DNA from 2 places in the Pseudomonas viciae genome. Region 1 is predicted to be linked to the other one. Evidence: predicted binding sites of a transcription regulator. Region 1 holds the regulator's gene; the other holds the start of a gene.

The links. Region 1 encodes sigma-54, which starts transcription at its own class of promoters, with help from an activator protein. Its sites were predicted from a motif close to ANTGGCATNNANNTTGCTNT; they were not measured.
Region 2: the regulator sigma-54 is predicted to act here: its motif matches at 1,888-1,907, upstream of EPZ47_RS09185 (CmpA/NrtA family ABC transporter substrate-binding protein).

The regions. Positions count from the first base shown of each region.
Region 1 is NZ_CP035088.1:1,028,472-1,033,148, reverse strand. It holds gene lptA (lipopolysaccharide transport periplasmic protein LptA) at 1-76, shown strand, start outside; gene lptB (LPS export ABC transporter ATP-binding protein) at 76-801, shown strand; gene EPZ47_RS04500 (RNA polymerase factor sigma-54) at 966-2,459, shown strand; gene hpf (ribosome hibernation-promoting factor, HPF/YfiA family) at 2,536-2,844, shown strand; gene ptsN (PTS IIA-like nitrogen regulatory protein PtsN) at 2,857-3,321, shown strand; gene rapZ (RNase adapter RapZ) at 3,324-4,181, shown strand; gene EPZ47_RS04480 (HPr family phosphocarrier protein) at 4,197-4,472, shown strand; gene EPZ47_RS04475 (ZIP family metal transporter) at 4,666-4,677, opposite strand, start outside.
Region 2 is NZ_CP035088.1:2,002,156-2,006,832, reverse strand. It holds gene rmf (ribosome modulation factor) at 295-510, shown strand; gene EPZ47_RS09190 (quinone-dependent dihydroorotate dehydrogenase) at 734-1,753, opposite strand; gene EPZ47_RS09185 (CmpA/NrtA family ABC transporter substrate-binding protein) at 2,041-3,252, shown strand; gene EPZ47_RS09180 (ANTAR domain-containing response regulator) at 3,267-3,842, shown strand; gene EPZ47_RS09175 (nitrate/nitrite transporter) at 4,177-4,677, shown strand, end outside.

The DNA of each region.
Region 1 (4,677 bases):
AGTCACTGAGTCCCGCCCTCGCATCGACATGGTGATCCAGCCGAAAAAGAAAACCGACGAGCAGAAGGCCCAGTAATGGCAACTCTGAAAGCTCAGCACCTGGCCAAGAGCTACAAGAGCCGCCAAGTCGTGCGTGATGTCAGCCTGTCCATCGACAGCGGCCAGATCGTCGGCCTGCTCGGCCCTAACGGCGCGGGCAAGACCACCTGCTTCTACATGATCGTCGGCCTGGTCCAGGCCGACCAGGGCCGTGTGCTGATCGACGACCTGGACGTCAGCCACCAGCCCATGCACGGTCGGGCAAAGGCTGGCATCGGCTATCTGCCACAGGAAGCATCGATCTTCCGCAAGCTGTCGGTAGCCGACAACATCATGGCCATCCTCGAGACCCGCAAGGAACTCGACAAGGCCGGCCGTCGCCAGGAGCTGGAAAGCCTTTTACAGGAGTTCCACATCAGCCACATTCGCGACAACCTGGGCATGAGCCTGTCCGGTGGCGAACGGCGCCGCGTGGAAATCGCCCGCGCCCTGGCCACCTCGCCGAAATTCATCCTGCTCGACGAACCGTTCGCCGGCGTGGACCCGATTTCGGTGGGCGACATCAAGCAGATCATCCACCACCTCAAGGCCAAGGGGATCGGCGTGCTGATCACCGACCACAACGTGCGTGAAACGCTGGATATCTGCGAAACCGCCTACATCGTCAATGACGGCCAGTTGATCGCCGAAGGCGACTCCGCAGCCATCCTGGCCAACGACCTGGTCAAGGAAGTGTATCTGGGCCATGAGTTCCGCCTGTAAGCAAAGAGTCTGGCGAAGCGCCTGGGCGTCGTTTAATTTTATTACGGCGACGCCCTAGGCAAACACTCCAGTTTCAGGCATATAATTTGCTTAAGTTTGGCGCTTCGGCGCCCTTGTAGTGGATGGCGCATGTGCGCCGGCGAATAAGGTGTTAAGCCCCTGCCATGAAACCATCGCTAGTCTTGAGAATGGGCCAGCAGCTGACGATGACACCGCAGCTGCAACAGGCCATCCGCCTGCTCCAATTGTCGACCCTGGACCTGCAACAGGAAATCCAGGAGGCCTTGGAGTCCAATCCGATGCTCGAGCGCCAGGAAGAAGGCGACGACTTCGATAACGCCGACCCGCTGGCCGACAACGCCGAACAGAAAACCAACACCGAAATCCCGGAACCGTCCTACCAGGAAGCCGCCCCGACGGTGGATAACCTCGAGGATGGCGAATGGAACGAACGCATCCCCAACGACCTGCCCGTGGACACAGCCTGGGAAGACGTCTACCAGACCAGCGCCAGCAACCTGCCAAGCAGTGACGACGACGAGTGGGACTTCACCACCCGTACCTCTGCCGGCGAGAGCCTGCAAAGCCACCTGCTGTGGCAGCTGAACCTTGCGCCGATGTCCGACACCGATCGCCTGATCGCCGTGACCCTGATCGACTGCATCAACAACCAGGGCTACCTGGACGAGACCCTCGAGGAAATCCTCGAAGCCTTCGACCCCGAACTGGATATCGAGCTGGACGAAATCGAAGCCGTCCTGCACCGCATCCAGCAATTCGAACCGGCCGGTATCGGTGCCCGCAACCTGGGTGAATGCCTGCTGCTGCAGCTGCGCCAACTGCCCGCCAAGACACCTTGGCTGACCGAAGCCAAGCGACTGGTCACCGACTACATCGACCTGTTGGGCGGTCGCGACTACAGCCAGCTGATGCGCCGCATGAAGCTCAAGGAAGATGAACTGCGCCAGGTCATCGAACTGGTCCAGAGCCTCAACCCGCGCCCGGGCTCGCAAATTGAGTCCACCGAACCCGAATACGTAGTCCCGGACGTGATCGTGCGCAAGCACAACGACCGCTGGCTGGTGGAGCTCAACCAGGAATCGGTGCCCAAGCTGCGGGTCAATGCCCAATACGCCGGCTTCGTCAGGCGCGCCGACACCAGCGCCGACAACACCTTCATGCGCAACCAGTTGCAGGAAGCGCGCTGGTTCATCAAGAGCCTGCAAAGCCGCAACGAAACCCTGATGAAAGTCGCCACCCAGATCGTCGAGCACCAGCGCGGTTTCCTGGAGTACGGCGACGAAGCGATGAAGCCGTTGGTCCTGCATGACATCGCCGAGGCGGTAGGCATGCACGAGTCGACGATTTCCCGGGTAACCACCCAGAAATTCATGCATACCCCCCGGGGTATCTATGAATTGAAATATTTTTTCTCCAGCCACGTCAGCACCTCCGAAGGCGGCGAATGCTCATCCACGGCCATCCGCGCGATCATCAAAAAACTGGTGGCTGCGGAAAATCAGAAAAAGCCGTTGAGTGACAGCAAGATCGCTGGTTTACTGGAGGCACAAGGCATTCAGGTGGCCCGCCGTACCGTCGCCAAATACCGCGAATCCCTCGGGATCGCACCTTCGAGCGAACGCAAGCGGTTGATGTAAAGGGCCACGCCACAGCGTTCCAGTGGCAGGCATTTCTGCCTGCCGCTTTATGCACTGGCAACGAAGGAGAAGCTGTATGCAAGTCAACATCAGTGGACACCAACTGGAAGTGACCGAACCTCTGCGCACCTACATCGGCGAAAAACTCGAACGATTGGAGAGGCATTTCGACAAGATCACCAACGTGCAAGTGACGATGAACGTCGAAAAGCTGCTGCAGAAAATCGAAGCCACGCTGCATATCCCCGGCGGAGAAGTGGTTGCCAACGCGGAGCATTCAGACATGTATGCCGCAATTGACCTGCTGACCGACAAGCTGGATCGCCAACTTAAAAAGCATAAGGAAAAGACCCAGAGCCTCCTCCAGGGCGCAACCGGTCGTTAACCCCCCCAATCCATGATCCGACTAGAATCCATCCTGACCCCCGGCCGTTCCTTGGTGAACGCGCCGGGTGGCAGTAAAAAGAAAGCCCTCGAACAAATCGCCAACCTGATCCACCGCGAAGTGCCGGATCTGGAAATGCAGGACGTCTTCGAGGCCCTGGTTGCCCGTGAAAAACTCGGTTCTACCGGTTTTGGCAACGGCATCGCCATTCCCCACTGCCGCCTCAAGGGTTGTAGTGCGCCCATCAGCGCCCTGTTGCACCTTGAAGCCCCCATAGATTTCGACGCCATCGACGGCGCCCCGGTCGACCTGCTGTTTGTACTGCTGGTCCCGGAAGCGGCGACCGATGCGCATCTTGAGCTGCTGCGCCAGATCGCCAGCATGCTGGACCGCAAGGAAGTTCGCGAAAAACTGCGCAGCGCACCGAGCAACGAAGCCTTGTATCAGGTTGTCCTGGACGAGCAGAACGGTCATTAAACATGCGCATGATCATCGTCAGTGGCCGCTCCGGCTCCGGTAAAAGCACGGCGCTCAATGTCCTTGAGGACAGCGGCTACTATTGCATCGACAACCTGCCGGCCGGCCTGCTGCCAGAGCTGGCCGAGCGTGCATTGATCCACACCGAACTGGCGCAGCCACTGGTGGCGGTGTCCATTGATGCACGCAACCTGCCGAGCCATCTGTCGCGCTTTCCTGAACTGCTCGAGGAAGTGCGCAGCCGGCATATCCAGTGCGATGTGCTGTACCTGGATGCCGATGAAGAGACGTTGCTCAAGCGTTTTTCCGAGACCCGCCGACGCCACCCGCTGAGCAACGCCAGCCGTTCCCTGGCCGAAGCCATCCAAGACGAAAGCCAACTGCTGAGCCCGATCGCCGACTTGGCGGACCTGAAGGTCAACACCACGCACCTGAACCTGTATCAGCTACGCGACACCATCAAGTTGCGCCTGCTGAACCAGCCGGAGCCAGGCACGGCGTTCCTGGTGGAGTCGTTTGGCTTCAAGCGTGGCATGCCGGTAGACGCCGACCTGGTGTTCGACGTGCGCTGCCTGCCCAACCCTTACTGGAAACCGGAATTGCGTGAGCAGTCCGGGCTTGACCAGCCAGTGGTCGACTACCTGGCCGCCCAGCCGGATGTCGAGGAAATGTTCCAGGATATCTCCACCTACCTGCTCAAATGGCTGCCCCGCTTTGCCGCGAGCAACCGTGCCTACGTCACGATCGCCATCGGCTGCACCGGTGGCCATCACCGCTCTGTCTACCTGACCGAACGCCTGGGTCAGCTCCTGCAACAGTCCCTGAAGAACGTCCAGGTTCGCCACCGCGACCTCAGCTAAAGGATTCACATCGCGATGCCTGCTCTGGAAATCGAAATCATCAACAAGCTGGGATTGCATGCCCGCGCGTCGGCCAAGTTCGTTGGGATTGCTGGCCAATTCAAGGACACCACCATCCGGGTCGGGCGCACGCCTGAGTCCACGATCGACGGTAAAAGTATCATGGCGATGATGATGCTCGCCGCCGGCAAGGGCACCAGGATCCACCTGGAAACTGAAGGGGAACAGGCGCAAGAGGCATTGGATGCGTTGGTGGCGCTGATCAACAACTATTTCGACGAAGGCGAGTAACTGGCCCAGGTTCAAGGCGGACTCATTGTGGCGAGGTTTTTTGTGGGAGCAAAGCTTGCTCGCGATGAACGATAACTCGGCCAACCTGCACAATCGCAGCGCCTGCATCGCGGGCAAGCCTTGCTTCCACAGATCCCCTCTCCACAGATAAATCACATCACCACAGGCGGCTGTGTTCGCGCCCCGTCATTTGTCACGCCAACGC
Region 2 (4,677 bases), 970 kb from region 1:
GGAAAGACCGCGCCCTTCGGCGCGAGGCCGATCATACAGGGGTCTAGCTCAAAAGCGGTCAACGAACATCAAGTTACTTATCGCCCTAACGTCTTTATTGTTACGTGCTTATGACAAAACGATCATTCCATCCATGTGACGCTTTGGTTAGAACTCAACACAGGTTGACGCCACAACGGCGCCAACACCTTGGCTCGTCACGCCGGCAACGAGCCACCAACGGCAGAATGATTCTGCCCCGGCCTCGATAGAGGTCGACGCTAAGCAACAGTCAACAAGTGAGGGCAACACCCTATGAGAAGACTTAAGCGTGATCCGTTGGAAAGAGCATTTTTACGCGGTTACCAATATGGCGTTGGTGGTAAATCCCGTGAGCTTTGCCCCTTTACTCTACCGTCAGTACGTCAAGCCTGGATCAATGGCTGGCGAGAAGGACGCGGCGACAACTGGGACGGTATGACCGGCACTGCGGGTATCCATAGACTCAACGAACTTCACGCCGTCGGCTGACACAGGGCTCAACACTCAAGAACTCGACAATTTGATACTCACATCGATTTAACCACGCGCGTCCCATCCGGACGGCGGGCTTCGGCCCAGGGGGCTCCTTCGAGGAGCCCTTTTTAATGCCTGGGTTTTCTGAACAGGGTTACTAACTCTACTGTGAACACCATTGTGGCGAGGGAGCTTGCTCCCTCGCCACAATGGGTCTGCGTAGCCTTCAAAAGATCAATCAACGCAGCGCCGCAATCGCATCCACTGATTCACGAATCAACGCCGGTCCTTTATAGATAAAGCCCGAATAAATCTGCACCAGGCTCGCCCCAGCGGTGATTTTCTCGGCGGCATGCCGGCCTTGTGTGATGCCACCCGCCGCGATGATCGGCAAGCGCCCCGCCAACTCGGCGGCCAACACCTTCACGGTGTGGGTGCTCTTCTCGAGCACCGGAGCACCCGACAAGCCGCCCGCCTCATCGCCATGCTCCAGCCCCTCGACGCCTTCACGCCCCAAGGTCGTGTTGGTGGCAATCACCGCGTCCATGCCGGTCTCGATCAGGGCCTGGGCGACTTGAGCGGTTTCTTCGTCGGTCATGTCCGGAGCGATCTTGATGGCCAGTGGCACATGGCGACCATGAATCACCGCCAGCTCTGCACGTCGGCGGGCCAGGTCTGCCAGCAGTTGCTTGAGGGAATCACCAAATTGCAGGCTGCGCAGGCCCGGAGTGTTCGGCGAACTGACGTTGACCGTCACATAGCTGGCATGGGCGTAGACCTTGTCCAGGCAGATCAAGTAGTCGTCGACGGCGCGCTCCACCGGGGTGTCGAAGTTCTTGCCGATATTGATGCCCAGCACGCCCTTGTACTTGGCCGCAGCCACCCGGGCCAGCAAATGGTCGACGCCCAGGTTGTTGAAGCCCATGCGGTTGATGATCGCCTCCGCCTCCGGCAGGCGGAAAAGCCGTGGCTTGGGGTTGCCTGGCTGCGGGCGTGGGGTGACGGTGCCGATTTCCACGAAACCGAAACCCAGCTGGGCGAACCCATCAATGGCCGCGCCATTCTTGTCCAGCCCCGCCGCCAACCCGACCGGGTTAGGGAACTCCAGCCCCATGACCGTCACCGGCAATTTCGCCGGAGCCTTGCACAGCAACCCGTTGAGGCCCAAACGTCCGCCCGCGCCGATCAGGTCCAGAGACAGATCGTGGGAGGTTTCCGGGGAAAGTTTGAACAGCAGCTCACGGGCCAGGGTGTACATGGGTGGGTTTGACTCGATCGGAGAAATGAGGCGCGGATTATAGCGGGGTGAAGGGATGGGAGCGAGCAACCGATAGTTGCCTGCTCCCTGCTTGGCGCCGTATTGAAATCTGAAGGAAAGCGGATGAGGTCCGGGCTGGCATATGCCTTGCACCATTTGTGTTCATCGGTGCCCATGCCAACGGCGGAATGCGTGCCACACTGTTTTAAGGGACAACGGCGTCGTCATCCGGCCCTGCTCTGGCAGCCGTCCGGATACGGCGCCTTTTTTGTGGAAGGTGATGCTCAATGAATGAAATTCCAGCCAACCCCCTGGCCTGGGTCAACGGCAGCGATGCCCCGGAAAAGAGCGCGGTCAATCTTGGCTTCATGGCCTTGAGTGACTGTGCCCCGGTGGTGGTGGCCGCCACCCAGGGCTTCGCCCAACCCTACGGCCTGACCCTGAACCTCAAGCGCCAGACGTCCTGGGCCAACCTGCGGGACAAGCTGGTCAGCGGTGAAATCGATGCCGCCCACAGCCTGTACGGCCTGATTTATGCGGTGCACCTGGGCATCGGTGGCGTCGCGCCGACTGACATGGCGGTGCTGATGGGGCTGAACCAGAACGGCCAGAGCATCAACCTGTCCCATGGCCTCCAGGCCCAAGGCGTGACCAGTCCTGAGGCACTGGAGCAGCATGTGCACCAAACTCGCCCGAAACTGACCTTCGCCCAGACCTTCCCCACCGGCACCCATGCCATGTGGCTTTATTACTGGCTCGCCGCCCAGGGCATCCATCCCTTGTCGGATGTCGACAGCGTGGTGGTGCCGCCGCCGCAAATGATCGCGCACCTGCAGGCCGGGCGTATCGACGGCTTCTGCGTCGGTGAACCCTGGTGCGCCAGCGCGGTGAAGCAGAACCTGGGCTTCACCCTGGCGACCACCCAGACCATCTGGCCCGATCATCCGGAAAAAGTGTTGGGCTGCACCCGCGCGTTCGTCGAGCAGTCCCCCAATACCGCCAGGGCGCTGGTGATGGCGATCCTTGAAGCCAGCCGCTTTATCGAACAAAGTACGGAAAACCGTCGCAGCACCGCGCAACTGTTGAGTGCGCCCGAATACCTCGACGCACCGTTGGACTGCATCGAGCCGCGCCTGCTGGGCATCTATGCCGACGGCCTGGGCAATAGCTGGCAGGATCCTCACGCGATGCGCTTCCATGGCAACGGCGAGGTGAACCTGCCGTACCTGTCCGACGGTATGTGGTTCATGACCCAGTTCCGCCGCTGGGGCCTACTGCGTGAAGACCCGGACTACCTGGCCGTGGCCCGGCAAGTCCAGCAACTCACGCTGTACCGTGAAGCCTGCGCGGCGCTGGACATCGCGGCCCCACGCCAGGACGTGCGCAGCAGCCAGTTGATCGACGGCATCATCTGGGACGGCTCGGACCCGGCCACGTATGCCCGTAGCTTCAAACTGCACGCCTTGAGCGATGCGGCTCCCCTTCTCGCCAGCCGCTGACAGGAGCCTCGACCATGCTGCGTATCCTGCTGATCAACGACACGGCGAAAAAAGTCGGCCGCCTCAAAGCCGCCCTGATTGAAGCCGGATTCGAAGTCATCGACGAGTCCGGTTTGACCATTGACCTGCCGGCGCGCGTCGAAACGGTGCGTCCGGACGTGATCCTGATCGATACCGAGTCACCCGGACGCGATGTGATGGAACAAGTGGTGCTGGTCAGCCGCGACCAACCACGACCGATCGTCATGTTTACCGACGAGCACGACCCGGATGTGATGCGCCAGGCGATCAAGTCGGGGGTGAGCGCCTACATCGTCGAAGGCATCCACGCCGCGCGCCTGCAACCGATCCTCGACGTGGCCATGGCCCGCTTCGAAAGCGACCAGGCCCTGCGCGCCCAGCTCCTGGCGCGGGACCAGCAACTGGCCGAACGCAAGCGCATCGAACTGGCCAAGGGCATGCTGATGAAGATGAAAGAATGCAACGAAGAACAGGCCTACACCCTGATGCGCCGCCAGGCCATGAGCCGCCAGCAGAAGCTGATCCAGGTGGCGGAGCAGATCATTGCCATGAATGAGTTGCTGGGCTGAAAGCCCTGTAGCGACTGGGCTGGCGCCACCGCGAGCAGGCTCGCTCCCACAGGTTCGTGCCCCCTGAGGATCCATTGTGGGAGCGAGCCTGCTCGCAATAGCCCTCACACCAATCCCCGCTGTTGGCACAGATCTCGCTTAAGTAATCCCACAGGTAACCAACGGCGGTTGCCCCACCTACGACAAAGACGTCGCACACCCTCCTTGCCTCTCTGGCGATCCGGGTTGCGGCGTTTTTTTGTTTTGGCCCCTCGGGGCCGGTGGTGCGACCACAGACGGCGCACTGCTCAAAGCACTGACTCATTTCTCGAGACTTTTACAGCTGAGGTGCGCGATGAATTCAAGCTTCTGGAAATCCGGCCACACCCCGACACTGTTCGCGGCCTTCCTCTACTTCGACCTGAGTTTCATGGTCTGGTACCTGCTCGGTCCACTGGCGGTGCAGATCTCTGCCGACCTGCACCTGACCACCCAGCAACGCGGCCTGATGGTGGCGACGCCAATCCTGGCCGGTGCGGTACTGCGTTTGTTCATGGGCCTGCTGGCTGATCGCATCTCACCGAAAACCGCCGGCATGGTGGGCCAGGTGATTGTGATCGGCGCGCTGTTCTGCGCCTGGAAACTGGGCATCCACAGCTATGAACAGGCGCTGCTGCTGGGCCTGTTCCTGGGTGTGGCCGGTGCTTCGTTTGCCGTGGCCTTGCCGCTGGCGTCCCAGTGGTATCCGCCACAGCACCAGGGCAAGGCCATGGGTATTGCCGGCGCTGGCAACTCGGGCACCGTACTGGCGGCGTTGATCGCCCCGGTGATGGCAGTGGCATTCGGCTGGAGCAAC